3 regions of the Priestia sp. SB1 genome follow, and region 2 is predicted to be linked to each of the others. Evidence: predicted binding sites of a transcription regulator. Region 2 holds the regulator's gene; each other region holds the start of a gene.
What was found. The regulator LexA, encoded in region 2, represses DNA repair genes until DNA is damaged. The targets are predictions, from matches to a motif close to CGAACATATGTTCG.

Region 1: uvrB (excinuclease ABC subunit UvrB) is a predicted target of LexA. The motif match lies at 4,813-4,826, and genes of this name have one in related genera.
Region 3: WKH56_RS18035 (YolD-like family protein) is a predicted target of LexA. The motif match lies at 8,049-8,062, and genes of this name have one in related genera.

Annotation. Positions count from the first base shown of each region.
Region 1 is NZ_JBBJSS010000007.1:145,899-156,209, forward strand. It holds gene uvrA (excinuclease ABC subunit UvrA) at 1-2,759, opposite strand, end outside; gene uvrB (excinuclease ABC subunit UvrB) at 2,766-4,745, opposite strand; gene WKH56_RS25075 (sigma-54 interaction domain-containing protein) at 5,081-6,742, shown strand; gene WKH56_RS25080 (proline dehydrogenase) at 6,807-7,721, opposite strand; gene WKH56_RS25085 (DUF2198 family protein) at 8,037-8,261, opposite strand; gene WKH56_RS25090 (PDZ domain-containing protein) at 8,288-9,478, opposite strand; gene WKH56_RS25095 (S41 family peptidase) at 9,642-10,311, opposite strand, start outside.
Region 2 is NZ_JBBJSS010000001.1:207,886-218,196, reverse strand. It holds gene WKH56_RS01140 (ArnT family glycosyltransferase) at 1-1,319, opposite strand, end outside; gene WKH56_RS01135 (hypothetical protein) at 1,619-1,798, shown strand; gene WKH56_RS01130 (magnesium transporter CorA family protein) at 1,866-3,311, opposite strand; gene lexA (transcriptional repressor LexA) at 3,521-4,138, opposite strand; gene yneA (cell division suppressor protein YneA) at 4,285-4,614, shown strand; gene WKH56_RS01115 (YneB family resolvase-like protein) at 4,668-5,336, shown strand; gene WKH56_RS01110 (DUF896 domain-containing protein) at 5,406-5,636, shown strand; gene tkt (transketolase) at 5,804-7,810, shown strand; gene sirA (sporulation inhibitor of replication protein SirA) at 7,960-8,400, shown strand; gene WKH56_RS01095 (YneF family protein) at 8,491-8,703, shown strand; gene WKH56_RS01090 (ABC transporter transmembrane domain-containing protein) at 8,794-10,311, shown strand, end outside.
Region 3 is NZ_JBBJSS010000004.1:561,778-572,088, reverse strand. It holds gene cysW (sulfate ABC transporter permease subunit CysW) at 1-226, shown strand, start outside; gene WKH56_RS18075 (sulfate/molybdate ABC transporter ATP-binding protein) at 246-1,319, shown strand; gene WKH56_RS18070 (ketoacyl-ACP synthase III) at 1,428-2,423, shown strand; gene WKH56_RS18065 (response regulator transcription factor) at 2,506-3,174, shown strand; gene WKH56_RS18060 (HAMP domain-containing sensor histidine kinase) at 3,171-4,535, shown strand; gene WKH56_RS18055 (ABC transporter ATP-binding protein) at 4,621-5,556, shown strand; gene WKH56_RS18050 (ABC transporter permease) at 5,531-6,238, shown strand; gene WKH56_RS18045 (ABC transporter permease) at 6,239-6,973, shown strand; gene WKH56_RS18040 (YitT family protein) at 7,005-7,844, opposite strand; gene WKH56_RS18035 (YolD-like family protein) at 8,093-8,446, shown strand; gene WKH56_RS18030 (hypothetical protein) at 8,568-8,708, shown strand; gene WKH56_RS18025 (DeoR/GlpR family DNA-binding transcription regulator) at 9,091-9,843, shown strand; gene pfkB (1-phosphofructokinase) at 9,840-10,311, shown strand, end outside.

The DNA.
Region 1 (10,311 bases), on a different contig from region 2:
GGCGTACCCGTAGCCACAATTTGTCCGCCTTTATCTCCACCTTCAGGCCCTAAATCAAGTAGATAATCAGCTGCTTTGATCACGTCTAAATTATGTTCGATCACTAGAACTGTATCTCCATTTTCAACTAAACGCTGAAGCACTTTTAATAAACGTGCGATATCATCGACATGAAGACCGGTAGTCGGTTCGTCTAAAATGTACAGCGTTCTTCCTGTTGAGCGACGGTGAAGCTCTGAAGCTAACTTTACACGCTGGGCCTCTCCACCCGATAAAGTAGTGGCCGGCTGTCCAAGCGTGATATAGCCAAGTCCTACATCGTAAATGGTCTGCAGCTTCCGCTTAATCTTTGGAATGTTTTCAAAGAAGTGAAGCGCGTCTTCAACTGTCATATCCAACACATCTGAAATGTTTTGATCTTTGTATTTTACTTCTAAAGTTTCCCGGTTATATCGTTTGCCGTGGCAGACTTCGCAAGGAACGTATACATCTGGCAGGAAATGCATTTCGATTTTAATAATACCGTCTCCTCGACAAGCTTCACAGCGGCCGCCTTTCACGTTAAAGCTAAAGCGGCCTTTTTTATATCCGCGCACTTTTGCTTCGTTTGTTTGGGCAAATACATCTCGAATGTCATCAAATACACCTGTATAGGTTGCAGGGTTTGAACGAGGCGTACGGCCTATGGGAGACTGATCAATATCAATGACTTTATCTAAATGTTCAATGCCTTTGATTTCTTTATGTTCTCCTGCTTTGCTTTTTGCTTTATGCAGCTTTTGCGCCAATGATTTGTGAAGGATATCATTTACAAGCGTACTCTTACCTGATCCAGATACACCTGTAACAGCTGTGAATACACCTAACGGAAGCTTTGCTTTTACATTTTTTAAATTGTTTTCTTTTGCTCCTATAATTTCAATCATCCGATCTTTATCTATCGAACGTCTTTCGGCTGGAAGTGGAATAAACTTCTCTCCTGATAGATATTGACCCGTTAAGGAATTTTCATCATCCATCACTTCCTGAGGCGTGCCTTGAGAAACAACGGCACCCCCGTGTACGCCCGCTCCTGGTCCGATATCAATTAAATAATCAGCTGCCATCATCGTATCTTCATCATGCTCTACAACAATCAACGTATTCCCAATATCGCGCATGTCTTGCATTGTGCGAATTAAGCGATCGTTGTCACGTTGATGAAGACCGATAGAAGGTTCATCTAAAATATAAAGAACCCCCGTCAAACGAGAACCGATTTGAGTAGCCAAGCGAATGCGCTGCGCTTCCCCTCCTGAAAGAGTTCCAGCAGAGCGGTTCAATGTTAAGTAATCAAGTCCCACGTTAATGAGAAAGCTTAGACGCTCACGAATTTCACGCAGTATCATATCCGCAATCTTCATGTCTTTTTCAGATAAACTGAGACTTTCAAAAAAGTCATATGCTTCTTTTACTGAAAAGCGTGTTGTATCTCCTATATGCTTTTCGTCAATAAGCACCGCTAAGCTTTCGCGTTTTAAACGATTTCCTTTACATTTTGGACAAGCTTGCTGAGCCATGTATTTTTCCATTTGCTCACGGATATAATCAGAACTTGTTTCATGATAACGGCGTTCTACGTTCCGAAGCACACCTTCAAATTCGATATGATTTTCTCTTACTTGGCCAAAATCATTTTCATAGCGAAAGTAAATTTTTTCTTTACCGCTGCCATATAATACTTTATCAAATAAATGTTCCGGGATATCTCGAACCGGCACATCCATGTCGATGCCGTAATGTGTACATACGGCTTCAAGCAGCTGCGGATAGTATTGAGAACTTGTTGGCTCCCAAGGTGCAATTGCGTGCTGATGAAGTGTTAAGTCATAGTTAGGAATCACTAAATCTTTATCCACTTCCAATTTCGTTCCTAACCCGTCACACGTCGGACACGCCCCGTACGGACTATTAAATGAAAACATGCGGGGCTCAAGTTCTCCAATGGAGAAGCCACATTTTGGACAAGCATGATGCTCGCTAAAAAGTAATTCTTCCTCACCTATTACATCAATAATTACTTTCCCATCTCCAAGGCGAAGAGCTGATTCCAAAGAGTCCGACAAACGAGCGGCTACACCTTCTTTGACAACAACGCGATCAATCACTACTTCAATGGAGTGCTTTTTGTTTTTTTCCAGTTCAATTTCTTCTGTTATTTCACGCATTTCTCCGTCTACTCGAATGCGAACGTACCCTTCCTTTTTAATATCTTCTAATACTTTTACATGGGTGCCTTTTCGGCCAGATACCACAGGGGCCAGTACTTGAAGTTTTGTACGTTCAGGGTACTCTAAAATTCTATCTACCATTTGCTCAATCGTTTGAGACGTAATTTCAATTCCATGATTAGGACAAATCGGCTTTCCTACACGAGCAAACAAAAGGCGCAAATAGTCATAGATTTCGGTCACAGTTCCGACGGTTGAACGAGGGTTTCGGCTCGTTGTTTTTTGATCGATTGAAATAGCAGGCGACAATCCTTCGATCGAATCTACATCTGGCTTATCCATTTGACCTAAAAACTGTCTTGCATACGCCGAAAGTGACTCGACATAACGTCTTTGTCCTTCAGCATAGATTGTATCGAAAGCTAAAGAAGATTTACCAGAACCTGACAACCCTGTTAATACCACTAATTTGTCTCGCGGGATTTCAATATCGATATTTTTCAAATTGTGGGCTCGTGCACCTTTTACCACGATTTTTTCCATCGCCATGTTTTATCACCCTTCCGCTTTTAATTCTAGAATCAAGTCACGAAGCTCAGCTGCGCGTTCAAAGTTAAGCGCTTTGGCTGCTTCTTTCATTTCTTGTTCCATTTCTTCTACGAGCTTTGCTTTTTCTTTTTTATTGAGTTTATCAAATGCCGGTGCTTCTTCATACGTTTCTGTATCTTCTGCTACTACTGTTGCACGAATTGAGCCTCGAACTTCTTTTTGAATCGTTGTCGGTGTGATACCATGCTCTTCGTTGTAAGCTTCTTGAATACTTCTACGACGCTTGGTCTCATTGATAGCAATGTCCATGGAGTTTGTGATGCGATCTGCATACATAATGACATGTCCATTAGCATTTCGCGCAGCACGTCCGATGGTTTGAATAAGCGATCGTTCTGAACGCAAGAATCCTTCTTTGTCCGCATCTAATATGGTTACTAACGAAACTTCTGGAATATCTAAACCTTCACGAAGTAAGTTAATCCCTATGAGCACATCATATTTTCCAAGCCGCAGCTCTCGGATAATTTCAATACGCTCGAGCGTCTTCACCTCAGAGTGAAGATATTGAACTTTAATGCCAATTTCTTTTAAGTAGTTCGTTAAATCCTCAGACATTTTCTTTGTTAACGTCGTGACGAGCACTCGTTCATTTCGCTTAATCCGGTCGTGAATTTCTCCAATTAAATCATCAATCTGCCCTTCAATTGGTCGAACTTCAATATTTGGATCTAATAATCCCGTTGGACGGATAATTTGTTCAATCACCTCAGGCGCCTTCTCAAGTTCGTAAGGACCTGGTGTTGCTGAAACATGGACGATTTGTTTAATATGCTGTTCAAATTCATCAAATTTAAGCGGACGGTTATCTAATGCAGACGGCAAGCGGAAACCATGGTCCACCAACACTTGTTTACGCGCTTGGTCTCCATTATACATTCCTCTAACTTGAGGAATGGTAACGTGGGATTCATCCACCACAAGAAGGAAATCTTCCGGGAAGAAATCCAGCAGTGTATAAGGTGTAGAACCAGCCGGACGAAGCGTTAAATGACGAGAGTAATTCTCGATTCCTGAACAAAATCCCATTTCTCTCATCATTTCTAGGTCGTAGCGAGTGCGCTGCTCCAAGCGCTGCGCTTCTAAAAGCTTTCCTGCTTCTTTTAACTTCTCTAGCTGTTCTTCTAGTTCTTTTTCAATGTTTTGAATGGCGACACGCATTTTTTCTTCCCTCGTGACGAAGTGAGATGCCGGGAAGATAGCCACGTGTTCACGATCTCCAATAATTTCTCCTGTTAAGGCGTCGACTTCGCGAATGCGGTCAATTTCATCCCCGAAAAATTCCACGCGAATACAGTGTTCATCTCGAGACACAGGAAAAATCTCAACAACATCACCGCGAACGCGGAACGTTCCGCGCTTGAAGTCAATATCGTTTCTTTCGTACTGTACATCCACTAGCGTACGAAGCAGCTGATTGCGTTCTTTTTCCATTCCTACTCGAAGAGATACGACCATTTCTTTGTATTCTTCCGGAGACCCTAATCCATAAATACAGGATACGCTGGCAATAATAATGACATCTTTTCGTTCAAAAAGAGCAGAAGTTGCCGAGTGACGAAGTTTATCAATCTCGTCATTAATGCTTGCATCTTTTTCAATAAATGTATCTGTTTGAGGTACATAAGCTTCAGGCTGATAGTAATCATAGTAACTGACAAAGTATTCGACTGCATTATTAGGAAAAAACTCTTTAAACTCACTGTACAATTGACCAGCAAGCGTTTTGTTATGAGCCATAATTAATGTCGGCTTATTTATTTCCTTAATAACATTAGACATAGTGAAGGTTTTTCCCGTTCCTGTAGCACCTAATAATACTTGATGCTGCTTACCTTCTTTAATTCCTTTCACAATCTTTTCAATTGCCTTTGGCTGATCACCTTGCGGTTGATATGGGGATACTAATTCAAACTGATCTTTCAAATGAAGGCCTCCGTTTCTATTTTCTTGTTTTATCTATTTTTATTACGATATGTAAAAACCGAAAACACGAACTGATATTCGTATTTTATCACTTTATACTCATAAATGAAACTAATGAGTATTAATCTTATATAGTGTTTGTTTGTTTTGATTTTTTACCCTGTTACTTTATTACCCACTAAATTCTTATACTACCCTTTTCGAGGGGAATACAACTCTTTAGATGAAAGCAATAAAAGAAAGTAAGCTGCCTAATTGTTTGAAAAAGATAGGCTTTTGCGCCAATTTCTAAATTATGATACAGTATAAAAAATATGTACTGAGAGGGGTTTAGTATGGCAAGCGTTGATCAAGTTCTTATAAATAACTCCTTTATAACAGTTGAAGAATCAACTTCTTTAGCTAAAGTGAAATCTGAACTTTCCAACTATGATTTCGTTGTAGTCACAGCAAGTACCTTTTATGTAATACAAAAAGATGAACGATACCTTTTAACAGGTCATGACGAGGCATCGTCCATTAAAAAAGTAATAGCGGACACAAATTGGCCTTCATCTTCTACTTCTACGTTAGCCAATTTACAAGCCAACACAAACTGGAATAGACCAGTCCTCATTCAAGCAGAAAACCAAGAAACCACAATAGGACTTGTAACACCTTCACAGTGGATTACACATTTGCATAGCCAAAATGAGATATTAGCTTCCTATTTTGATACATTGGCAGAAACCATTAATGATGCAGTGACAGCGGTCGATCATGAAGGAAATGTAATCTTGTGGAATACTGCTGCGGAACATACGTATAAGATTCAGAGAGATGATATTATTGGTAGAAAAATCGGAGAGCATTTTAAAGATGAATCCATCATTCTACATACGATTCTAAATGAAGGGCGTCCTGTGCGCGGAACGTATCATCGTCCTAATGAACAAACTCACGTGCTCATCAATGCATCTCCTATTATAAGAAACAACCGAGTCATAGGTGGAGTCGCAACCGAACATGACATTACCAATATTGTAAGACTAAATGAAGAAATTGATGTATCTCTTCTCATTCCGAAAGATAATCCATTTTCTTCTTTTGCGGGTATCAGTCCTGAAATTAAGCAAGCCGTTGACATTGCCAAAAAAGTGGCATCTACAGATATGCCTATTTTATTAACAGGAGAACCTGGTTCTGGGAAAGAAATGCTGGCTCAGGCCATCCACTACGGGGGATCCAAACATAAAGAACCTTTTTTATCTTTAAATTGCGCCACTATTCCATCTGGACTTCTGGAAATTGAACTCTTTGGTCATCAAAAAGACGTCTTTTCAGAAGATCCAACGACCATTGCAGGAAAACTGGAGCAGGCTCATAACGGGACGTTATTTATTGAAGAAATTGATAAAATGCCTCTTGAAATTCAAGTTAAGTTTCTCCGTTACTTGGAAGAACGAGCCTTTTATCACGTTGGAGGCACGGAAGAAATTCAAGTCCAAACCCGAATTGTAGCCTCTACTACGACGCCTTTGGAAGAGTTGCTAAAAGCCGGTGAATTCCATGAAAATCTTTACTATTTGCTGACCGTCATTAATATTATCATTCCGCCGCTTCGAGACCATAAAGAAGACATTGAAGCATTAACGCAGCAATTTGTACAGGAATTTAGTAAAAAGTATAAAAAGAAGGCTCCTTTCATCAGCTCTGAAGTTCTCGAAGCCTTTATGCAATACGATTGGCCAGGAAATATTCGCGAGCTGAGAAATACGATTGAACGAATGATTTTTCTTAGTGATCAGTCGTTGATTACCCTTACGCACCTTCCTGACAATCTGAAGGATGCCAGTTCTTTCACAGAAGTTCAAAAAGAAGAAGATTCTCTCCAAGAAGCTAGGCTAATAGAAGAGACTCTTCAAAAAACCTATGGAAACAAAAGTGCAGCAGCAGATCTGCTTGGCATTTCGCGCGGCACCCTTTATAACAAAATCAAAGAATACGGATTAAACTAATTAAAAAATTCGACACGAAGCTCAGGATACTTGTGTCGAATTTTTTATGTTTCTTGGACTGAACTTATTTGGAGAAATTTTTTAATACGAACCATACGTTGGCGGGGCGTTCGGCTAGGCGTCTCATGAAATACCCAAACCAATCAATTCCGTAAGGAACATAAACCCTGACTTTATATCCTTCTTTGACCAGACGATCCTGTAGCTCTACGCAAATTCCATAAAGCATTTGGAACTCAAACTGATCATTTGAAATGCCGTTTTCTCTTACTAATCGTTTTGTATACTGAATCATTTCCTCATCATGACTTGCTACAGCTGTATAGTGTCCATTTAATAAATGCATTTTAATGATTTTTTTATAGTTTTCATCTACGTCTTTCTTTTCCAGAAACGATACTTCTGGCGATTCTTTGTAAGCTCCTTTTACCAGACGTAAATTGGCTTGATATTGATGTAAGTCATTCATATCTTGTTCTGTACGATAAAGGTACGCTTGAATCACAATTCCAATATTATCAAATTCTTTGCGTAATTCTTTATACATATCAAGGGAGATTTGGCAGTGCAAGTAGTCTTCCATATCAATTCGAACAAAAATATCATTCACTCTGGCTGTGTGTAGAATTCTGCGCATATTTTCCATACAAAGCTCTTTGCTAATATCCAATCCTAAAGAAGTCATCTTTAATGATAAATTTGATTGAACGCCCGATGCTGCAATGGCTTCTAGTGTCTGAATGCACATGGCCGTAGATAACCTAGCTTCCTCTTCTGTAAAAACAAATTCGCCTAAATGATCGAGTGTCACAACTTTCCCACCATTGTTAAGCTCCTTGGATGTTTGAATTGCTGATTCAATTGAGTCTCCAGCAACAAAACGAGCTGCCCCCATCCGCAATCCATACTTTTTAGCTAATTTATTCATTGAATGATTTTTGCCAAGCGACTGAAACATCGTTCTCATTAACACTTCCATCGATACTAAACCTCCTTCTATTTTTAAAAATCAAAATAAATATAATTTTCAGATTAATTTCTTTATTTTTCTATACCCCAACTACATATTTGTACACACATTTAAAATAATTTACACAAAATTGTTTAAGTTATTTTATTTACAAACATATTTGTATAATTAATTTAATTATACTCATTTATCGATGGAACCGTAACAACAGTGTTATGAGTTCTAACTCGTTTTTCGACATAAAAAAGCTCTCCACATTTCGTAGAGAGCTTTTGCGTACGTTTTGATAATAGGACGATTCACTTATCATCAAAGCAACAATCTTTATTTTCCAGCTGCTAGCATGCCTTTTGCATATATAAAACCAATGGCTGCTGAAAGTAAATCTATTAAAATAATAAGCGGATAATCTGCGTACCCTTTATATACAGAAACAGCTATCAACAAAAGCGTCAGCGCTGTGGCAACATATAGGTTATATGTTACTCTAGCAAACAGAACAAGCAATATGGCGGGTAGAAAAACTGCGGCAATCGTTTTGACTTCCACAAACATTTCTCCTTTTTATCCGTCTTTTAACCAGCTTGTGAATTACGTTTTGTATAATTGTGTACAAACAAAATACCTAGTTCATGATGTTCGTTGTCATACAATGCTCGCTGAGTAAAGCGAACTTCTCCATTTTCGTCAATAACTTCTAGCTTACAAAAAGCACGGTTATTCACTTGTAATGCTTCATAAAATTTATGGACTTCAGATATAGCGATTCCATTTACTTTAATAATCACTTCTCCTACTTTCAAACCCATTTTCTCTGCCGGAGAATGAGGGATAATTCCTAACACAACCAAACCTTGTGTACGCTTAGTAAATAGTGCGGGCGCTTTTTCATCGCTTCGACGCTGCTGCAAACGAATCCACTCTCTTCCTATGATCGCTAGAATAACAACAGCGACAGCGGCAGGAGGATAAAAAATAGCAGCAATTGTAATAATCGTTAATCCCACGCCTAATGCTAATACACGCTTACCGGTAAATTCAATAGATTTAAACGGAACCATACTTTGAATTCGCTGATAAAAACCGATAGCAAAAGGAACAAAAAACAGGCTAAATGATGTTCCGTCAATAGATAACACAGGCCACCATGGAAACACAGACGTAATGGCGCTGCCTGGAATTAAGACAAAAAGCGGAACAACCCATAATTTTTGAGAATAATGAGCCCCAATTTCCTGCCCTCTTTTACTTTTCACAATGGCTGGAGACGTACCTTTTGCTCCAAACTTCCAAATTAAATATCCTTCTGCTAATACAAGCAGCGACATTAAAATAGTAAGAGAAGGTAAATCTGCGTTATGAGCTTGCACAGACCACGTTTGAATAAATCCTTCACCGAAACCAGCTGCAGGAATAAGCAAGGTCGCAAGCACAGCCAGTCCTACCGTATAAGAAGGAGAAAGCCATTTAAACGTCCACGGGCCGCTTATGATAAAAGTTAAAACAGCTACAAGTACAATCGTTCCTATAGATACATAGACACCTAGCAACACGGTAACAACGGATAAAATCAAACCAATAATGATACCTGGAAAAAATAAATATTTTGCTTCTAAAATAAAATCAAACACGCGAACATGAAAATTCTGACGCTCTCTCTTGACGCGAGAAAGACCTACAAAAAACGAGACGAGCAGAAATAAATAAGTTAACGGGTGCAAAAATAAACGCCCGATACCTTTTAAAAGCTCTAATGCAAAATCCATTTTTTCACCACCTGTATTTTTCACATTTTTATTACAACATTTACGATTGATTGTTATGTATCATAGGCTTCTTTATTTTATCAAAATGCATCACTAACCGACAATGTTGTTTTTACTAAAAAAAGTTCCGTGCTTTGGAAAAGCACGGAACTTTTTCTGCTTCTTATTGACTAGCTAGCTTTAAAGCCGTTTGAAGCTGACGATCTTCATCTTTGGATTTAATTTTTTCTAATAGTTTTGTTTGTAAAAGCGCTGCTGTATCTTCATCAATTTCACCTGTAGCTTTTTGCTTATTGGCTTTTTGGAATGCAGTTACAGCTGTTTCTGTCTCTTTACTAAAATATCCGTCTGTACGTCCAGGTTCAAAGCCAAGGCCTTTTAGCATCACTTGAGCATTCTTCACTTGGTCACCTGTCATATCACGTGTTAATGGCTTTTTATCAACTTGAATTGGATTTGCATAATAGTAATCCGGCTGCTTGACTTCTACCGTTGGTTTTATACCTTTTTCGTTAATCCAGTTTCCATCAGGCGTTAGCCATTTATAGAACGTTAATTTTAAATTACTGCCGTCTTCCATTGGAACAGCTTGTTGAACCGTTCCTTTTCCATAGGATTTTTCACCGACTAGCTTGTATCCGCCTGCTTCTTTTAATGCCCCGGCAAGAATTTCAGAAGCAGATGCACTTCCTCCATCAATCAAGGCCACAATTGGATAATCCTTTTGCTTTTTCATTGAAGAAACCACTTTTTGACGTTCACCGTTACGATCTTCAATTTGAATGTATGGCTTTTTATTCGTTACTAATTTATCGAGCATTTTTTCAACACTC
Region 2 (10,311 bases):
AGTGTATACGGATATTTATCCTGCTTCTTCAGGAATAAACATATAAGTCCAATAATGGAAAGAATAGTAGTTGAAACGTAAATGATTCTTTCATAACTTTGAGCAGCACTAATTAATTTCTCTTTATTAAAAGGTACATCTTCTTGAGGAGTTAATGAAATACTCCAAAATGTAGATGCATCCGTTCCTCCCCACATATTCAGGAATTTAATGTGAAAGAGATCTAAAAGTTGCTCTTTATCTGCTACTCGCTCTTTAATTACTTCTTTTTCTGCTTCAGCTCGTTTTTCTCCAATTGGCATACCCATAAAACGACTAGCATCCTCTGAAGAATAAGAACCGCTTGTTTCATAATTAAAGCCAATAACGAATTTCCATAAAGGATCTCTGTTACTTAAAGGATATTTAGAAATACCGCTCGCTACAAAAGAGTAGTTGATCAGCGCATTTGCAATAAAAAAAGTAGCCAGTACGCCTACGAGGTTTTTTCCTATTTTCTTTCGACGAGTTTTTAACTCAGCAGCATCCTTCGCTTCAATGTAAGGTTGAAGAATTTGCAAGATGAAATAAATGAAAACAGCAACGATAATAATGGGTCCCAGAGGGCGCATTAAATTTCCTAACGACAATAGAAGACCAATATAAAGCCAGCTAAACTTGTTATGAGCAAATCTTTTTATAATAAGGTAAAAAGCTGCATAAAATAAAAAAGTAGCTAAATGCTGATTGGTTAACACTGAGCTGTAGAGAATGTTCGGAATGTAGAACGCATATAGGAAAGCTGCCATTCTCCCAGCAAGTTCGTTAAATACTTTAGCGCCAATTAGATAAATAAAAATAACGGTTCCAGTAGAATAAAAAATATTTAACAATTTTAATGTGAAAATGCTATCTCCAAAACAGCGAATAACAATAGATTCATAGAATGAAAAGCCTAGCTGATATACCCATGTAGTGAAATAAACGCTTTGGTTAAATTCATAATTTCCTTTTGCGATATTACGTGCGGCATCTAGCATGACAAGAAAGTCAGATTTTACAGGTGTTTGAACAGAAAGCATCCATGCTAATCGAACACCTAAGGTCAAAACAATCAGTGAAATAAAAAAAACAGTTTTGTTCATGTATCTACTTGCAATAGCTATTAGAAAAATGACAAGGAAAGTGATACATATTCCTTCAATAATAAATGAATTACTTAAAGCCAAGCCTTTTAAGTCCAATGAATTTGTCATCGCACTATAACTGCCCCATAGAGACCATGTAAGAATCATGACACATAAAAGAATCAGGCTTTTGGATAAAAATGAGTTAAGCATATTACCTCCTGCAAATTATTTCAAAGATAAGGTACAAAATTCCTACCCTATGATACCATATTTTATTATTTTGTATATATTTTTCTTATAGAGTATAATATTAGATTGTTCTGAAATTACAACAGCGGCACAACGTGTAATAAAAGGTTCAGCGGAGTAGACAGTGATTTAGTAATAGATAAAAGAGGTTGGAAAAAAAGGATTTTAGTCGAAGGGAAAAACGAACCATTAATCATCATGTTTGATGGTTCGTTTTTTATGGTGAACGTAGGTTTCATTTGTTTAGTTCTTTCCAGCAGTTGATTGGAGGGCAAGACGAAGACTCCTGCGGGAAAAGCGGAAGGGGTGAGACCCCGCAGGAGCGCAAGCGACGAGGAGGCTCACCGGCCGCCCGCGGAAAGCGAAGTCTTGCACGGAAATCAACAGAGGTGTCACAAGCAATCCCTGCTAGCTTATTTATTTCATTTGTTTCCCTTTAGACTCGCTTGATTTAGTTATGTCTCAATCTCTTCTTTTTTATCATGTGTTTTCTGATGGGAACAGCTTTTATGTTTTAAATCGATCTTTTAATAAATTCCATAGGGAACTCACTCCGAGACTAATGCTGATCAGAATTCCTGATAAAGCTACTATTAAAGCGATATATTCAAAGATAGAAAACTGCTTCATACTATCCCAATTGATGTTTCCCTTTAGCTTGCTAATAACTAAATTCATTCCGTAAATACCGGAAAGAACGGTATAAATCGTTAAAATTAATAATAAGTAATTGTGACGCTTGGCCGCGATTTTCTCTTGATTTTGATACAAAGTACCAAGGGTTTCTTTGACTTCTTGATAAAGAGAATTGATGTGGAAGATTTTTTTAAAGAGCTCAGAAAACTCTTGACCTTCCGTGCGAGAGCTAATTTCTAAAAATAAATATTTACCTGAAAATACAGTAATAGAGCGAATTAGTCGCTCGATGCCCTCTGAATTTTTATGAAACGTGAGCTGAGAATACTCATAGGATAGTTTTAGCAACACGATTTTATAGAAAAAATGCAAAAATAAATTATAGTAATGCTGGCCAAATAGATGATTCATCAAAAGCTGATCCGTTTTAGAGTCTGTCGATTTAGAAATACACGAAAACACATGGTCTGTTATAACGTAATAGGTTTCAGGAGCCCATCTGGAATACACGTGTTTGGTATTATACGTTTTAATATACTCATGGTTGTGTGCAGAGATAAACGGTTTCCCGTCAGGCGTATAGCTATTTAGCTGCCCAGTACGAAATAAAGTTGTGGAGTTAATTTCTTGCTCTTGATTTACCGTTACATAACTTAATACAAACATCCGTTCATCGATAAAATAAGGAAGACTCCCGACGTGCTGTTCACGCGTCGCTTCTTTTTTGATGTGTTCGTTCAAAAATGGCGCGAGCTGTGAAAAAATATAATCCTGTACTTTGCTATAGCGATGATGTTCATAGGTAATGGTGGATCCATGCTCTTCAGCAAGCTTCGGTTCTAATACACGAAAATGATTCATGAATTCTAAAATGTCATCATAGGTGTAATGATTATGACTCATCTCAGTGCGAATGGTCATGACGCCAATTTCAAAAGGACATAAAAAAACATCCACAGACAGCACGTTGCTAGACACGGTGGTGGAGGAAGTTTGTAGCGTAACGGTATGGTCTATTTTTTTTGAAAATCGAAGCAAGCCTTCTTTTTCGCACGAATCAGGAAATAGAATACATTCAATGTAAGGAAGAAAATATTGATCCAAGCTATCATGAGATACGTAATACTGTTCTCCGTAGTATTCTTTTTCTACATGTTTGTTTTGAATGGAAAAAAACTCAAACATATTTGCTTCTAGTGCATGAACAAGCTGCTCTTTATTTTTTCGATCAAAGGAAAAAGGAAAAAGAAACATGTTCATTGCTTTGGTAGGCATAATAGTTTGAAATGGTTCTGTTTTCCTTGGTGTATTGGTCATAAACTACATCCTTCTTATAGTCGGTTGTATTTTTTTTGAGAGTCGAAAAAATGCAGACAGAAAGTAAAAGGTAAAACAGGCTTTATAAAAACCGCTCTACCTGCCTGTAATGATTCGACGTATCATTTATAATATGCCAATTTTTTTAGAAAACAAACGTAAAAAACCAACTAACATCATGATTAGTTGGTTTTACATACAGTGTGTAATTAGTGAATCGTGCGATATACACCAGTGACTTTTCCTAAAATCGTTACGTGGCGAAGAATAATAGGCGCCATCGTTGAATTTTCAGGCTGTAAACGAACGAAATTTTCTTCTTTAAAGAAACGTTTTACCGTTGCTTCGTTGTCCTCGGTCATAGCGACCACAATATCTCCGTTATTAGCAGTTTGCTGCTGACGTACGATTACCATATCGCCATCTAGAATACCTGCTTCAATCATACTTTCTCCCATAATTTCAAGCATAAATACATGATCATCTGGAGAAACGAATTTATCTGGAAGAGGGAAATATTCTTCCACATTTTCAACGGCTGTTATAGGAAGACCCGCTGTTACTTTACCGATAACAGGAACATTAATGACATTGCTTTTAGGGATGTTTACTTCGTCTAGTTGAAGAACTTCGATTGCTCTTGGTTTTGTTGGATCTCTGCGAATTAACCCTTTGCTTTCTAAACGAGCTAAATGCCCGTGTACAGTGGAGCTAGAGGCTAATCCCACCGCTTCCCCAATCTCACGAACAGAAGGCGGATAACCTTTTAATTTTACTTCGTGCTTAATAAAATCTAGTATGTCTTGTTGACGTTTTGATAGCTTCATATTTTTCACCTCGATTTTAGCTATTCTTTAGGTGAATTATACCACGTGATGTGTCAATATACAAACATAAGTTCGAAGAATTCCATTGACAGAAACAAATGTTCTCAATAAAATAAGAACATATATTCTGATAGGGGGATCATAATATGCACCAATTCTTACATTCTATGAAACATTACGCTATTTTTTTTGCAGTTATCGCTGCACTTACATATGTATTGACGCTGGTTTTAGGAGCGGATAAAGTAGATTTAGACAAATATTCAACGGTTACTATTACAAAAGGAGATACGCTTTGGGACTTGTCCAACAAGTATCATAATCACCATCATTTGACCACCAATGAATTTGTCAAATGGGTTGAAGACGTCAATGATCTAAACTCAGACACTGCCCAGTCTTTATCTCCTGGAGATAAATTATATATTCCTGTTTTAAAAAAAGAGTTACATAATCAAGTGGCAATTGAACAGTAGTGTGTAACGGCCGTTCCTGAATATTGTTAGAAGCCGAAAAGGTCGTGATAAAAGTGGACGCCATTATTTATTGCCGTGTAAGTACGGATAAAAAAACCCAAGAAACATCTTTACAGCGCCAGCAAGAAGAATTAAAAAAGCTTGCTGATCTTCACCATCTAAACGTAAAAAAAGTCGTAATGGAAAAAGCAAGCGGATATGACGTAGACAGAGAGGGTATATTGGATGTTCTTCATACAATGAAAGAAGAAAAAATATCTGTGCTGCTCATTCAAGACGAAACGCGATTAGGCAGAGGAAATGCCCGAATCGCGCTTCTTCATGCTTTTCATAAAGAAAATGCTACGATCTATACGATTAGTCATCAAGGTCAGCTTCAGCTTTCAGAATCTGATTCGATGGTGTTAGATATTATTAGCTTAGTGGAAGAGCATCAGCGGAAATTACATAACGCTAAAATTAAAAGAGGAATGAAAAGAGCCGTAGAAAACGGTTATCGTCCGCAGCAAAATTTAAAAAATCAAGGAGTTAACTCAGGAAGAGAAAAAAAAGAAGCGCCGATTGAAGAAATTGTCCGCCTTCGTCATAACGGCTTAACCTTTGCTGAAATTTCAGTTACGCTAAAAGGTTTTGGTTATAATATTTCAAAAGCAACGGTACATCGTCGCTATCAAGAGTATCAAGAGAGTGCTCAATCTCTTGATAAAACGAAAGAGATTTAGTAAGATGACTACATGTTGCCGGAACTGTTCGGTAATTTTAATTATTGATTATAAGGAGATAGGTTTTATATGCTATCAAAAGATAAACTTGCTCGTATTAATGCTCTTTCAAAAAAGGCAAAGGCTGAAGGTCTGACAGAATCTGAAGCGAAAGAACAGCAAGAGCTACGTCAGGAATATTTAAAAGTTTTCCGACAATCTATGACAAACCACCTTCATACGATTAAAGTTGTGGACGAGGAAGGTAAAGATGTTACGCCTAAGAAGTTAAAAGAGAGCAAAAAGAAGCGTCTTCACTAAGACGTTCTAGTAAAACTAGAGGGAGAGTTCCCTCTAGTTTTTTGTATATTTTTAATAAGGCACACAAAAACTGTAAAAGTGGAAATTTTTTTGGTTCAAGTATTGTACAAATAAGCAAATCATTAGTATGATAACATATGTACATAGTTTTGAAAGGAATGAAGAGTATGACACAACGTATTGAAGATCTTTCGATTGCAACAATTCGTACTTTATCAATCGATGCGATTGAGAAAGCAAATTCAGGTCACCCAGGTATGCCAATGGGAGCTGCTCCAATGGCGTATACATTGTGGACAAAATTTATGAACATCAATCCAAAGAATCCAAACTGGTTCAACCGTGACCGCTTTGTATTATCAGCAGGACACGGATCGGCACTATTATACAGCTTGCTTCATTTAGCTGGATATGACTTATCAATTGAAGACCTTAAAAACTTCCGTCAATGGGGAAGCAAAACACCAGGTCATCCAGAGTTCGGTCATACAGCAGGTGTTGATGCAACAACTGGTCCACTAGGACAAGGTATTGCAATGGCTGTTGGTAAAGCAATGGCAGAACGTCATTTAGCTGAAACATACAACAAAGAAGGTTTAGAAATTGTAGACCACTTTACGTATGGTATTTGTGGTGACGGAGACTTAATGGAAGGTGTATCTGCTGAAGCAGCTTCATTAGCGGCACACTTAAAATTAGGACGCTTAGTTGTTTTATACGATTCAAATGATATTTCTTTAGACGGAGATTTAGATCGCTCGTTCTCTGAGAACGTAGAAGATCGTTTCAAGGCTTACGGATGGCAAGTAATTCGTGTTGAAGACGGCAATGACTTGACAGCGATTGCAAACGCAATTGAAGAAGCAAAAGGCGATTTAACACGCCCAACGCTAATTGAAGTAAAAACAACAATCGGATTTGGTTCTCCAAACCACGCGGGTACTTCTGGCGTGCACGGTTCTCCATTAGGTTCCGATGAAACAAAATTAACAAAAGAAGCTTATGCATGGACATTTGAAGAAGATTTCTATGTGCCAGAAGAAGTGTATGCTCACTTCAAAGCTACAATTGCTGAAGATGGCCAAAAGAAAGAAAACGAATGGAACGATGTATTTGCACAGTATAAAGAAAAATATCCTGAACTAGGTCGTCAATTTGAACTAGCAGTAGAAGGAAAGTTACCGGAAGGCTGGGAAGAAACGCTTCCAGCATACGAAACGGGTTCAAGCCTAGCTAGCCGTGCTTCTTCTGGAGAAGTATTAAACGCAGTAGCACAAGCTGTACCTCAATTCTTCGGCGGTTCAGCTGACTTAGCTGGGTCAAATAAAACAATGATTAAAGGTTCAGAAGACTTCACTGCAGCTGATTACAGCGGACGTAATATTTGGTTCGGTGTACGTGAATTTGCAATGGGAGCTGCATTAAACGGTATGGCTCTACACGGCGGTGTAAAAGTATTCGGAGGAACATTCTTTGTATTCTCTGATTATCTTCGCCCAGCAATTCGCTTAGCAGCTTTAATGAAGCTTCCTGTAACATATGTATTCACACATGACAGTATCGCAGTTGGAGAAGACGGCCCAACACATGAGCCAATTGAACAATTGCCATCACTTCGTGCAATGCCAGGTCTTTCAGTGGTTCGTCCTGCAGATGCAAATGAAACAGCTGCTGCATGGCGCTTAGCATTAGAATCAACTGACCGCCCAACGGCGCTTGTATTGACTCGTCAAAACTTGCCAACGCTTGAAGGTACAAAAGAAAATGCATACGAAGGCGTGTCTAAAGGCGCGTACGTTGTATCTAAAGCTGGTAAAGACCAAGCGGATGCATTAATACTTGCAACAGGCTCTGAAGTAAGCCTAGCAGTAGAAGCACAAAAAGCATTAGCTGCAGAAGGCATTGATGTATCTGTAGTAAGTATGCCTGCATGGGATCGTTTCGAAGAGCAATCTGCTGAGTACAAAGAAAGTGTTATCCCTAAATCAGTGAAAAAACGTTTAGGTATTGAAATGGCTTCTACACTTGGCTGGGAACGCTATGTTGGAGACGAGGGACAAGTTCTTGGTATTAATCACTTCGGTGCATCTGCTCCTGGTGAAACAATCATGAAAGAATTTGGTTTTACAGTTGAAAATGTAGTAGCAAAAGTGAAAAGCTTGCTTAATGCATAATTCTTTTTCACAAGAAAGAGCAGACTCCTATGGTCTGCTCTTTTTTTTCGACAAAAAAACAAAGAAATTTTTTCATCGATAGACAAGCATTGCGTACACCATTCGGTATAATAGTACAAAAAAGAACGAGCCGAAAGGGAGGATGAATCGTGAGAACGTATGAAGTATATTTAATGGAGGAAGAAGTTGCATCATCCTATTTTCGAAGAGAAAAGCTCATTTATCAGCTGCTGATTGAATATAAAATGAAACGTCACTTGCAGGAAACGCATTTACAAAAACAAGTTCATTACATTACTCGCCAACTGCCCAATTCATTTATTCAACGAGAATTACTTCAGGCGTTTTCTCATTATCCTCATTTTTTTACTCATCAAGAGACGTTTGTGCTGGAGTATCCTCATAAAAAAAGTCGAGCATCTATAAAATTAACGAATCGCTGTATAACAATTGAAGGAGATGGCAATGTTGATGCTGAGACAGCTTTTTTTGAAGTATTACGCAAGCTAGATCCTTGTTTTTTAGCAGTGAATTATGGAACGGATGAATACGGCTGGCTGAGGCCTGTGAAAACAAGAAAATTTGTGTAATTATTTAAGGAAATTGGAACGGAAATATTGTATAATAGCGTATGGTCTAGTACACTGTAAGTTAGACAACACGAAGGAGGAAGTAATACCATGGGAATGTATATTCTAGTTGGTGTTCTAGCATTAATTGTTGGGATAGCGCTAGGATTTTTCATTGCTCGTAAGTATATGATGAGCTATCTGAAGAAAAATCCACCAATTAATGAACAAATGTTAAAAATGATGATGATGCAAATGGGCATGAAACCATCGCAGAAAAAAATTAACCAAATGATGAAAGCAATGAACGGCCAAATTAAATAATGGTTAATTGGACAGACACTCTCTATTCAGAAGGGTGTCTTTTGTTTTATGATAGAGATAAGAAAATGGTTGTAGGGCTAGGGGGATACGATGAAAATTTTTCGAGAGTTATGGTGGTTTTTCAAACAGGAAAAAAAGTCTTACATAACGGGGATAGCGCTGCTTATTATTGTGGCAGCATTAGAACTTCTCCCGCCTAAAATTATTGGTTTAACGGTAGATGGCATTAAAGAAGGGACGCTGAATGGAAAGCGCTTAATGCAGATGGTTGGCATTTTGCTAGGAGCTGCTGTTGTGGCCTATTTCACAAGATACATATGGCGTATTATGATATTTGGTTCATCTGTTAAACTAGCCAAGCAGCTGAGAAATACCCTCTACACTCATTTTACCAGGATGAATCAGGCCTTTTATCAGCGGCGGCGAATTGGGGATTTGATGGCCCATGCAACAAATGATATTCAAGCTATTCAACAAACTGCAGGTTCGGGCGTTTTGACGCTCGTGGATTCCATTGTCACAGGAGGGCTTGTTCTATGCACAATGGCCCTAACAATCAGCTGGAAATTAACGCTTATTTGCCTTATTCCTATGCCGCTTATGGCCGTTTTAACAAGTTACTATGGTACATTGCTTCATGCGCGGTTTCATCACGCACAAGCAGCATTTTCTACTTTAAATGATAAGGTTCAAGAAAGCATTAGCGGAATTAAAGTCATTAAGACGTTTGGGGAAGAAGCAGCTGATGTCGAAGAATTTCGTATGAAGTCTGCAGATGTTGTTCAAAAGAACATGAAAGTAGCACGAGTAGATGCATTGTTTGATCCGACCATTTCGATTATTGTAGCACTTTCTTTTTTACTTGCTCTTATTTTTGGCAGCAAGATGGTGATTAGTGAAGAGTTAACACTGGGACAGCTTGTTACCTTTACAACTTATTTGGGCCTTCTTATTTGGCCGATGCTCGCGTTTGGCTGGCTATTTAACATTGTGGAACGAGGAAGAGCATCATATGACAGGGTATTTTCTTTATTAAAAGAAGAAAATTCGATTGAAGAAGCAGCGCATCCTAGTGTTGAACTGCCAACAGGAAATATTGAAGCTGTTATTCATAGGTTTTCGTATGGTAAAGAAGACGAATACACGTTAAACGAAATTTACTTTACACTTTCTCGCGGTCAAACGTTAGGGATTGTCGGAAAGACGGGTGCTGGGAAAACCACGCTTTTAAAGCTGTTGCTTCGTGAATTTGATGTAAGCGACGGAGCTGTTTTATGGGGAGGAAAAGACATTAAAGATTATGCTTTTGATTCACTGTACAAAAGCATTGGATATGTTCCTCAAGATCACTTTTTGTTTTCAACAACAGTCGCTGCTAATATCGCGTTCGGAAAAGAAGACGCAAGCAATCAAGAAATCCAAGAAGCGGCTAAAGTTGCAAATGTACATAAAGACATCCTCGATTTTACAGATGGCTATCAAACAATAGTAGGTGAAAAAGGCGTTTCGTTATCTGGTGGACAAAAACAGCGTATCTCGATTGCAAGAGCTCTTCTATTAGATCCTGAGCTTTTAATTTTAGATGACTCGCTATCAGCGGTAGATGGA
Region 3 (10,311 bases), on a different contig from region 2:
TGGAATCATTTTATGTAATGCGAGGGCGATTGGAGAGTTTGGAGCTGTTTCCGTTGTGTCGGGGCACATTCGAGGAATGACAAATACGGTGCCTCTTCATATTGAAATTCTCTACAATGAATATCAATTTGCAGCAGCGTTTGCGGTAGCATCTTTAATGTCAGTTTTAGCTATATTTACATTAATTATAAAAAACATTATTGAGTGGAAAGCCAAACATATTTAAAAAGGAAGGAGCTTATGAGATGAGTATCCATATTAAGCACGTATCAAAGAACTTTGGTGATTTTAAAGCGCTGGATTCTATTAACATTGATATTCAAACGGGTGAATTAGTAGCTTTACTTGGTCCGTCCGGTTCTGGAAAAACATCTTTGCTTCGCATCATTGCCGGTCTTGAACATCTTGACCAAGGAGCTATTTTATTTGATGGAAAGGAAATTACGCACGTAAATCCAAAAGAGCGGAATGTAGGGTTTGTTTTTCAACACTATGCTTTGTTCAGGCATATGACTGTGTTTGATAACATTGCGTATGGTTTAAAAGTACGACCTAAAAAAACAAGACCTTCTAAAATGGACATTAACAAGAAAGTAACCGAGCTGCTGCAGCTTGTGAAACTAGAGCCGCTTGCAAATCGCTATCCTTCTCAATTATCGGGAGGACAGCGCCAGCGAGTAGCGCTTGCTCGAGCGTTAGCAGTGGAACCGAAAGTACTGCTATTAGATGAACCTTTTGGCGCTTTGGATGCGAAAGTTCGTAAAGATTTACGCAGATGGCTGCGTAAATTGCATAATGACTTTCATATTACGAGTATATTCGTTACGCATGATCAAGAAGAAGCTTTAGATGTAGCTGATCGTATTGTTGTAATGAACAACGGGAAAATTGAGCAGATTGGAAGTCCTGAGGAAGTATATGATCATCCTAACAGTCCATTTGTGTACGATTTTTTAGGAAACGTCAATTTATTTAAGGGTCGCATTCATAAAGGCAGGCTAAAACAAGGAAGCTTTGAAATGGATGTTCCAGAATTTAGCGGAAGAAATGAAGAAGCAGCTGTTGGATATGTGCGACCTCATGATATTCACCTTGAAAAAGTAAAAACAAGCGCAGATGCCGTTTCTGCAACCGTTAGCCATATTCATGTGATAGGACCTATCGTGCAAATTGAATTAAAAAGAGAAGATGCAGAAAAATTTTTAGAAGCTGAATTAAGCAAAGAGCATTATAAAACACTCAGCCTTCAAGTAGGAGAGCAGGTGTATGTAAAGCCTAAGCAGCTAAAAGTATTTATTCCAGAAGATTATTCTATTTAATAAAAAGCGTGAAGGGTATACCTTTGCGCTTTTTATCTATTAATAAATTAGTACCAGATATTAAAAGTAGGTGTTATAATTAAGTATCAACTGATTTGAGGTGGAGAAATGATGCAATCAAAAGCTAGAATCACAGGAATGGGGATATATACACCAAAACAAAAATTAACGAACGACCATTTAAAAGAAATGGTTGATACAAGTGACGAATGGATTGTACAGCGCACGGGAATGAAAGAACGGCGAATTGCTGGTGAAGGCGAATACACGTCTACGCTTGGCATTCGAGCAGTTGAAAATTTGCTCAACCGATATGCTGTAGAAATAGAAGATGTAGATGCAATTATTGTTTCGACAACAACGCCGGATCATTTTTTTCCTAGCGTAGCATGTCAGGTTCAAGATTACTTTCATATTAATCAAGCTGCTGCATTTGACTTAAGTGCCGCATGCGCCGGTTTTACATATGGACTTCACGTGGCGAACGGCTTAGTAACGTCCGGATTGCATAAAAAGATTTTAGTTATTGGTGCCGAAGTCATGTCGAAAATTACAGATTATACGGACCGGGCCACCTGCGTGCTGTTCGGTGACGGAGCGGGAGCGATGCTTGTAGAGTACGACGAGTGTAATCCAAGTTTCTTAGGATGTCACTACGGAACGGATGGGAGCGGAGGTATAAATTTATACCGTTCTAATTTATCTGATACTCTTTCAGGAAAAGAAATTAACTCCAGTGGAAATTTAGTTCAAAATGGGCGTGAAGTATACCGCTTTGCTGTCCGAACGATTCCAAAAGGAGTAGAAGCATTGTTAAAGGGTACTTCCATTTCTCTTTCTGATGTAAATTGGTTTATTCCGCACAGTGCAAACCTTCGGATGATTGAAGCTATTTGTGCTAAAACAGGTGTTTCAATGGATAAAACGTTAACGAGTGTGCAATACTGCGGAAATACATCTTCAGCTTCTATTCCGCTTGCTTTAAACGAAGGAATAATGACAGGAAAAGTACAGGATAATGACCTCCTTATTCTCTATGGGTTTGGGGGAGGATTAACGCACTGCGGCTTGTTAATTAAATGGACGTGTAAAGAAAAAAGCTAAAAGGCGTCGCCTTTTAGCTTTTTTGTCTTTTACTGTTAACAAGAGTTCGATAAAATGGAAAAAGAAGTAAAGGAGGGCGTGTATGAATCATGTTTTATACATTGAAGACAATGAAGAAATTGGGTTAATGATTCAAAAAGAGCTTAAAAAGCAAAACTATGAAGTTACTTGGTTACAATCGGGAGATAGCGCCAGCCAGTTTATTAAACAAGCGGATATTGTCATTCTAGATGTAATGCTTCCCGGCTTAGATGGATTTACAGTGGGAAAAAAGCTTAAAAAGTTAGCGCCTGATGTCCCTGTTTTAATGCTTTCAGCTCGTACAGCTCTAGAAGATAAGATTATTGGGCTAGAGTTTGCCGATGACTATGTCACAAAGCCGTTTCATCCAGAAGAACTGCTCGCAAGGCTCGAAGTATTGTTAAGAAGGTTTTCAAGAAAGAAAGAAGAACTTATTTTAAAACATTTGCATGTTTCGATGGTAGACTATCGTGTAATGAACAGAGAGACAAGTGAAGAAATTAGTTTAACAGGTAAGCAATTTCATATTTTTACGTATTTCCTTCAGCATTTAAATCAAATTTTAACAAAAGAACAAATTTATGAAGGAGTATGGAAAGAGCGTTATATCGAAGGAGATAAAACCTTAATGGTACATATTCGCTATTTGCGAGAGAAGCTTGAGAAAAATGCGGCTAAGCCTGAAATTATTGAAACAATACGTGGGATTGGCTACAGGGTCAAGCAATGAACGTTGCACAATCTCTTGTTACGAAGTATATCTTATTTATGATTGTAGCTGTATTGATTATACCGTTATCATTTTTTGCGGGCTCATGGCTGATCACTGTTCCTTTTATGCGTATTCAAGGATTATTAGATGAAGAGTATAAAGGAAAAAGCTACTACGAACAAATGTGGAATCAAGAAGCCAAAAAGCTAGAAGAAGCAAATGAGGAAACAATCAACCAAAAGCTAAAATTATTAAAAAGAAAATATCCGGAAGCTTCAATGTTTTGGGTGAACGCTGCTGGACAAACACAGCTTCCGATTCCTTATCATGAATCCCTTCCGAAGCAATGGTCATCGTCTTATACGGCTGAATTTATAAAAAAACGATACGGAAACGATCCGTATACGGTTATTACCTTTATTGGAACAGATAAAAAGCAAGGTTTTATGGTCATTGAAGTGCCAGAAAAAGCCGTTGAGCCTCCTATTCAGAAACTAGATCCAGCCTACTATAGTATTTATTTAGGGTTTGTTTTTATCGTTGTGCTTTCTTTTATTGTGCTTTCTCTATTCTTTTTTCTTCGAATTCGAAAAAGGCTGCGAACGTTACAGGCTGCTATGAACAACAAAGACGAACAAGGAATTCCTTTACCTGTTGTACCTGGTTCCACAGATGAGATTGGACAGCTAGAACAATCATTTAATCAAATGATTAAACAGCTTCATGAAAGTCGAAACCGAGAGCAGCAAGAAGAACAGCTGCGGCAAGACTTAATTATGAGTCTATCGCATGACTTACGAACACCGCTCACGACCGTTCGGACTCATATTTATCAGCTGAAAAATGAAGAAGTAACGTTGAATGTTCAACAGTCTCTTGAAGTAATTGATGCTAAAGTAGAATTTGTTAGTAATTTAATAGATAATTTATTTTCCTATACGCTGCTGTTAAATGGAAAATATCCGTATCAAGAAGAGGAAATTGATATGACTCGATTTCTTAGAAAAAGCATTGCGCAGTGGTATCCACTATTTGAAGAAGAGAATATGGAAGTGGATATTCAACTTCCACCTCAGTCTCTATACTGGTACGGAGACGTGCAGTGGTTAGAAAGAATAATAGATAACTTATGTCAAAACGTAATTCGTCATGCTAAAGAAGGTCGTTTTATTGGTTTTCGCCTTGTTCAAGAACATAGTTCATCTTCTCTTATCATTTCTGATAAAGGGTCAGGCTTTAAAAAGAATAGTGAGACCAAACAAAACGGTGTAGGTTTAGCGGTTGTGGATGTAATGATTAAAGAAATGGAGTTAACGTGGTCAATTCATTCAACAAAGCATGGAACGGATATTCAAATTGTGTATGAAGCGAGTGATTAATTCGCTCGCTTTTTTAAACGAATTTTAACCTTTCTTTTCCTTCCTCTTAACTTTCTCTGTTTATAGTAATAGAGAGGTGATAAAAGTGGAAATTGTTAAAACGACTCAGGTGACAAAAGTATTTAAAGGAGTAGAAGCTGTAAGTGAAGTGAATCTTTCCATTAAAGAAGGAGACATCTATGGTTTTTTAGGACCAAACGGAGCAGGGAAGACAACAACGATTCGAATGCTTCTTGGTCTAATGAAGCCAACGAGCGGTGAAATTGAGCTGTTTGGAGAAAGAATAATAAATCATAGGCAGCATATTCGAGCCTTAAAAAAGATAGGTTCACTTGTAGAGAGCCCTTCTTATTATGCACATTTAACTGCAAGAGAAAATCTAGAGGTACTTCGCAAGATACTGGGCGTATCTAGAAATAGAATGGATGAAGTACTAGATATTGTAAAGTTAACAAAAGAAGCAAATCGTCCAGTTAAAGGATTTTCTCTTGGGATGAAACAGCGTCTTGGCATTGCTTCAGCACTTCTAGGAAACCCTCGCTTATTAATCCTAGATGAACCAACTAATGGACTAGATCCTGCAGGGATTCAAGAAATTCGCTCATTAATTAAAGAAATGCCAAGGGAAAATGGCGTTACCGTTTTAATTTCAAGTCATTTACTTTATGAAATTGACCACTTAGCGACTCAAGTAGGCATTATTACAAAAAGAAAGATGCTATTTAATGGCTCAATTGAATCGCTTCGCAAAAAGGCCAAACATCAAGTGGCATTTACAATAGGGGAAATAGAAAAGGCAAAAACAATACTATTAACAAACGGATTTGTACCTACTGTCAATAAAAACAGTCTCCTTCTAGATTATATTGATCATGAGCGAGTGGCACATCTTGTTTATCAACTCGTGCGAGAAAATGTCTCTATCTATCGCGTCGAAGAAAAAACAAAGTCACTAGAAGATATCTTTTTAAAGCTGACGAACGAGGAGAATGAACATGTTCATAAAAATACTGCAGGCTGAGTGTATGAAATTAAAAAGAAAATGGCTCTGGTTTTTATTATTTTTAGGTCCAGCAGGTGTAATAGGCTTAACACTGGTAGATTACAGCGTTCGATATGAATATTTAATTCAGCAAAATCCAAATGTGTGGGAAGGTCTTTTTCATGAAATAAACATTACGCTTCCTACAGCTTTTTTACTGGGAGGAACAATTCTTGCTTCAAATATAGCGCATGTTGAATATCACAGAAGCTCCTGGAAGCAGCTGCTGAGCTTACCAGTAAGCCGCCTAAGTGTTTATACGGCAAAATTTATAGTAGTTATGGCTATGTTACTCATCGCTTCTGCTTTTCTATTGATTGGTATAATCGGGCTAGGGTGGTGGTTGGGATTTGGTCTTCCCCCTTCTTGGAAAACTCTTTTTGTTTATAACTTCTATCCGTTCTTTTCAGCCATCCCGTTTGTAGCTATTCAAATATGGTTGTCCATGCTTTTCAAAAATCAAAGCCGTTCTCTTGCACTAGGTATTATGATGAGTGTGACAATGAGTGGTATGGGAGAGTTGCCGAGCTGGTTTTTCTGGCAATGGCCAATGCTAGCGTTTTCTGACTATCGGAATATGTACATAATAGCAGGTGTAATTATCGGTATTTTCCTATATGCTGCAGGCGCCTTGCACTTTATCAAAAAGGATGTGGCCTAAATGTTTTTGCAATTATGTAGGATAGAATCGTTTAAATTGTTTAAAACAAAAGCCTGGACGTACCTTTTTGTGAGTCCTATTCTAATCGCTATTATCCTTTTTGTAGGTGATCAGGCAATGCCAAGCGGGAGAATGAAATGGGCAATGGCAGATGCCTTGATTGCCAATGTTCACGGATTGCTGTTTTATCCGTTAATTGGCGGGTTAGTAACATCCTTCATCTGTCGGTATGAACACGAAGCGGGAGGATGGAAGCAATTATTATCTCTTCCTGTGACAAGGACATCGGTATACGGAGCAAAATTGATTACAGCAGCAGCTTTCATGGGAATTCTTCAAGTGCTTGTATTTGTTGTTTTATTAGGAGTGAGCATGTTAAAAGACTATCCGAGCGCTGTGCCATTAAAGATGATAGCTGGAAATATGCTAGGCGGATGGGTTGCGGTGTTGCCCATTCTTGCGTTTATGCTAGCTGTGTCAATGGCATGTTCTAGCTTTGGAGCATCTTTGACAGTCAACGTCATTTTAACACTACCGAATTTATTTGTTGCTAATTCTGAACGATTTGGCCCCTGGTACCCATGGACTCAGCCAATGTATGGAATGTTAGGTGTAACCGGAAAAGCATCATGGGGGTTGATGCTGACTACACAGAATTTCTTAGTGGTTGTTATAAGCAGCTTTCTGCTTTTTGGAGTAGCAGGTTCACTGTATTTTCACCGCAAACATATATAATAGAAAAAACCCGCTTTTTTACAGCGGGTTTTTAGCTGGCTTTTGGAATAGTAAAACCTACTCCAAAGACGTCTCGCACATCGTGGACAACCACAAAAGCCTGTTCATCGACTTTATGAATAATGCGCTTTAACTCTAATAGTTCTTGTTTGTTCACAACTACGTACAATACGTCTTTTGCTTCTTTTGTATAGCTTCCATGAGCAGAAAAGACAGTGACGCCTCGCTGCATCTTTTTGTTAACTTGTTCGGCTACTTCAGCTGAACGGTGTGAAATAATAGTGATTGCTTTGCGGGGGTTGAGTCCTTCAATAATATAATCAAGCACCTTTGTTCCGATATAAAGAGAAATAACCGTGTACATCGTCTTTTCTCCACCGATGACAAAATAGGCGCTTGCTACAACTAATAAATCAATTGCTAGCATCGTTTTGCTAATATTCCAGTCTAGATATTGATTAGCTAAGCGGGCGATAACTGCCGAGCCTCCGGAAGTTCCGCCACCTCTAAACACAAGCCCGAGTCCTACACCGGCTAAAATACCAGCAAAAATAGCCCCCAGTAGCGTATCGTCAAGAGGATTTCCCAGTCCTTCAGTTATATGTAGGAATAGAGATGTGAAAATAATACATATAATTGTGTAAGCAATCACACGTTTGTGAAGCAATTTGTATCCGATCAGTACCAGCAAACCGTTTAATATAAAGTTTGTGATACCAGGAGACCACCCTAGTACATAATAGGTAATCATTGTTACACCGGTTACGCCGCCTTCTGCTAATTCATTTGGAATAGCAAAATAATTAATGGCCAGTGCGAAAATGAGGCTTCCTAGAATAATGAGGATAATTTCTTTTATTTTATTGATCATGAACGTTACCTCCAATCATCAAAAACTCCGAAAACACAGTCATGACAATGTATTATACCAACTCTAGAGGCTGAATTAAAGATGGGATATTATTATTTTTTAAAAAATCAATTTCTGCTATCAACATAAAATCTTTTGACAGTTTTTATGGAGTATGAAAAAATGAATTGTTTGCTTTTATTTTGATTAAAAAGTTTTGCAATGAGAATGTTCGTTCGGTAAAATAGAAGCAAGAGTCAAGGGGGAGAATGAACGTGTATCAAGATGAATTAAAACAGTATGCGAAGTTAGTAATGCCTGAGCATTTAGAGAAAATGAAGAAAATGTACAGTCCCGAGGCTCATAAGCAGTCTTTAGGGTTGAAAAAAGAAAAGATTGAGCATATTGAAAATGTCATTATGAACAGTTACTCGGGGCATCATCCAGTAACCCTTCACGTCTATGAAGCAGGACATATTCAAAGATATGAACGAGTGACAATCGATAAAGTTTCTCTGCAGTCGAATACGCTGATGGTGACAGGGCCTTGTTATACATATTCGATTCGAGCGGATGCAGTAATTGAAGCAGATGTATGGAAAGATGAAAGCTACTCTAGCTAAGAGTAGCTTTTTTGTTGAATTTGTATCTTTTTTTTTACGCTTGCATACAATACATAAAAGCATATTCTGCGAGTAGTCACTTTTAGCTACTAGGAAATTTTGATTAAAGAAGGGATATTGTATGCAAAATGAAAAAACTCAAGTAAGAGAAATTGAATTAACGCAGTTCATTAAGAAAAGACTCGTTCGTTTTATCTCAAGTTTGGCTATTTCTTCTGCCCTTGCTTCTATATTATATATGCTTCTGTTTTTATTTAAATGATGGGTCACTTTGAGTTGTCCAAAAAGGTGGACAACTTTTTTGATGTATAGGCTCTCATTAAAACAGGACAAGCTAAACATAATTCAGTCAAGAGAAATTAAATCGGTCAAGAAATAGTCAAAAACAGTCAAAGCTAATTAGTTGCAAGAAAACCTTTACATATAATGAGAAAAGTAGACAAATTATTGAATTACCAGCTTATTTCCTTTTGTATAAACTATTATCAAAACAAATGCAAATCTAATTGTTCGTTCAAAAAACTTTATTTTGTAATTAAAAAAATGAATGTTTTTGATTTTTTATGATTGATTTTGAATGTAAACCGTGATAAAGTAAGTACATGAAATAAATGAAAACGCTTTTTTGAAAAAGGAGCTAGAACATGTTAACGCCGGAGAGACATCAACTAATCTTAAAACTTTTAAAAGAGAAAGAACTTGTAAAAGTGCAAGAGTTTATCGAAGTTACAGGCGCTTCGGAATCCACAATTAGAAGAGACTTAAGTCAACTAGAAGAAGAGCAAATGCTCAAACGTGTTCACGGTGGCGCTTCGCTTATTCGCAGTAAACGAATCGAACTGAGCGTTATCGAAAAATCTGCTAAAAATATTCAAGATAAACGAAACATTGCAGAGTATGCGGCTTCCATTATAAATGAAGGTGACTGTATTTTTTTAGATGCAGGAACTACAACGTATGAAATGATTTCTTTTTTGAAGCAAAAAGATGTAGTTGTCGTGACAAATGGTTTAATGCATTTAAACCCGATGCTAGAACAAGGTATCACCCTCTATTTAATTGGAGGATCTGTTAAACATAAAACGGGCGCTTTAATTGGCAATGGAGCTCTTTTAAGTCTTGAGCAGTATCGTTTTGATAAGTGCTTTATGGGAGCGAATGGGATTCATCATCAATATGGATATACAACTCCTGATCCAGAAGAAGCATTGATCAAGCAAACGGCAATGAAGCTTTCTAGAGAATCTTATATTTTATCAGATTCTACTAAGTTTTTTGAAACAAGTTTTGCGAAAATAGCCGATTTACATGAAGCAAAAATTATAACAAATGACGTACCTAGTGATGTACTTATACAGTATGCAAACAAAACAGACATAAAGGTTGTGAAATCATGATTTATACATGTACGTTGAACCCATCCGTTGATTACGTAGTACATGTTTCAGCATTCGAAGAAGGCGGACTTAACCGCACAACGAATGAAGCCAAGTTTCCAGGAGGGAAAGGCATTAACGTCTCTCGCGTTTTAAAGCGATTAGATGTTGATAATAAAGCTCTCGGTTTTGTAGCCGGCTTTACAGGAACCTATATCGAAGACTACTTAAAAGCAGAGAATATTGAAACAGCTTTTACAAGAGTTGATGGAGATACCCGCATTAACGTAAAGTTAAAAACGGAAAAAGAAACAGAAATTAACGGTCAAGGACCTGCTATTACAGACGAAGCGCTTCAGTCTTTATTGACTCAAGTAAAGCAAATGACTGAAGGCGATATCTTCGTATTAGCAGGAAGTATACCGAAAACGCTTCCAAGTTCTGTGTATGAAACGTTAACGGAACTAGCAGCAGCGAACGGAGTAAAAG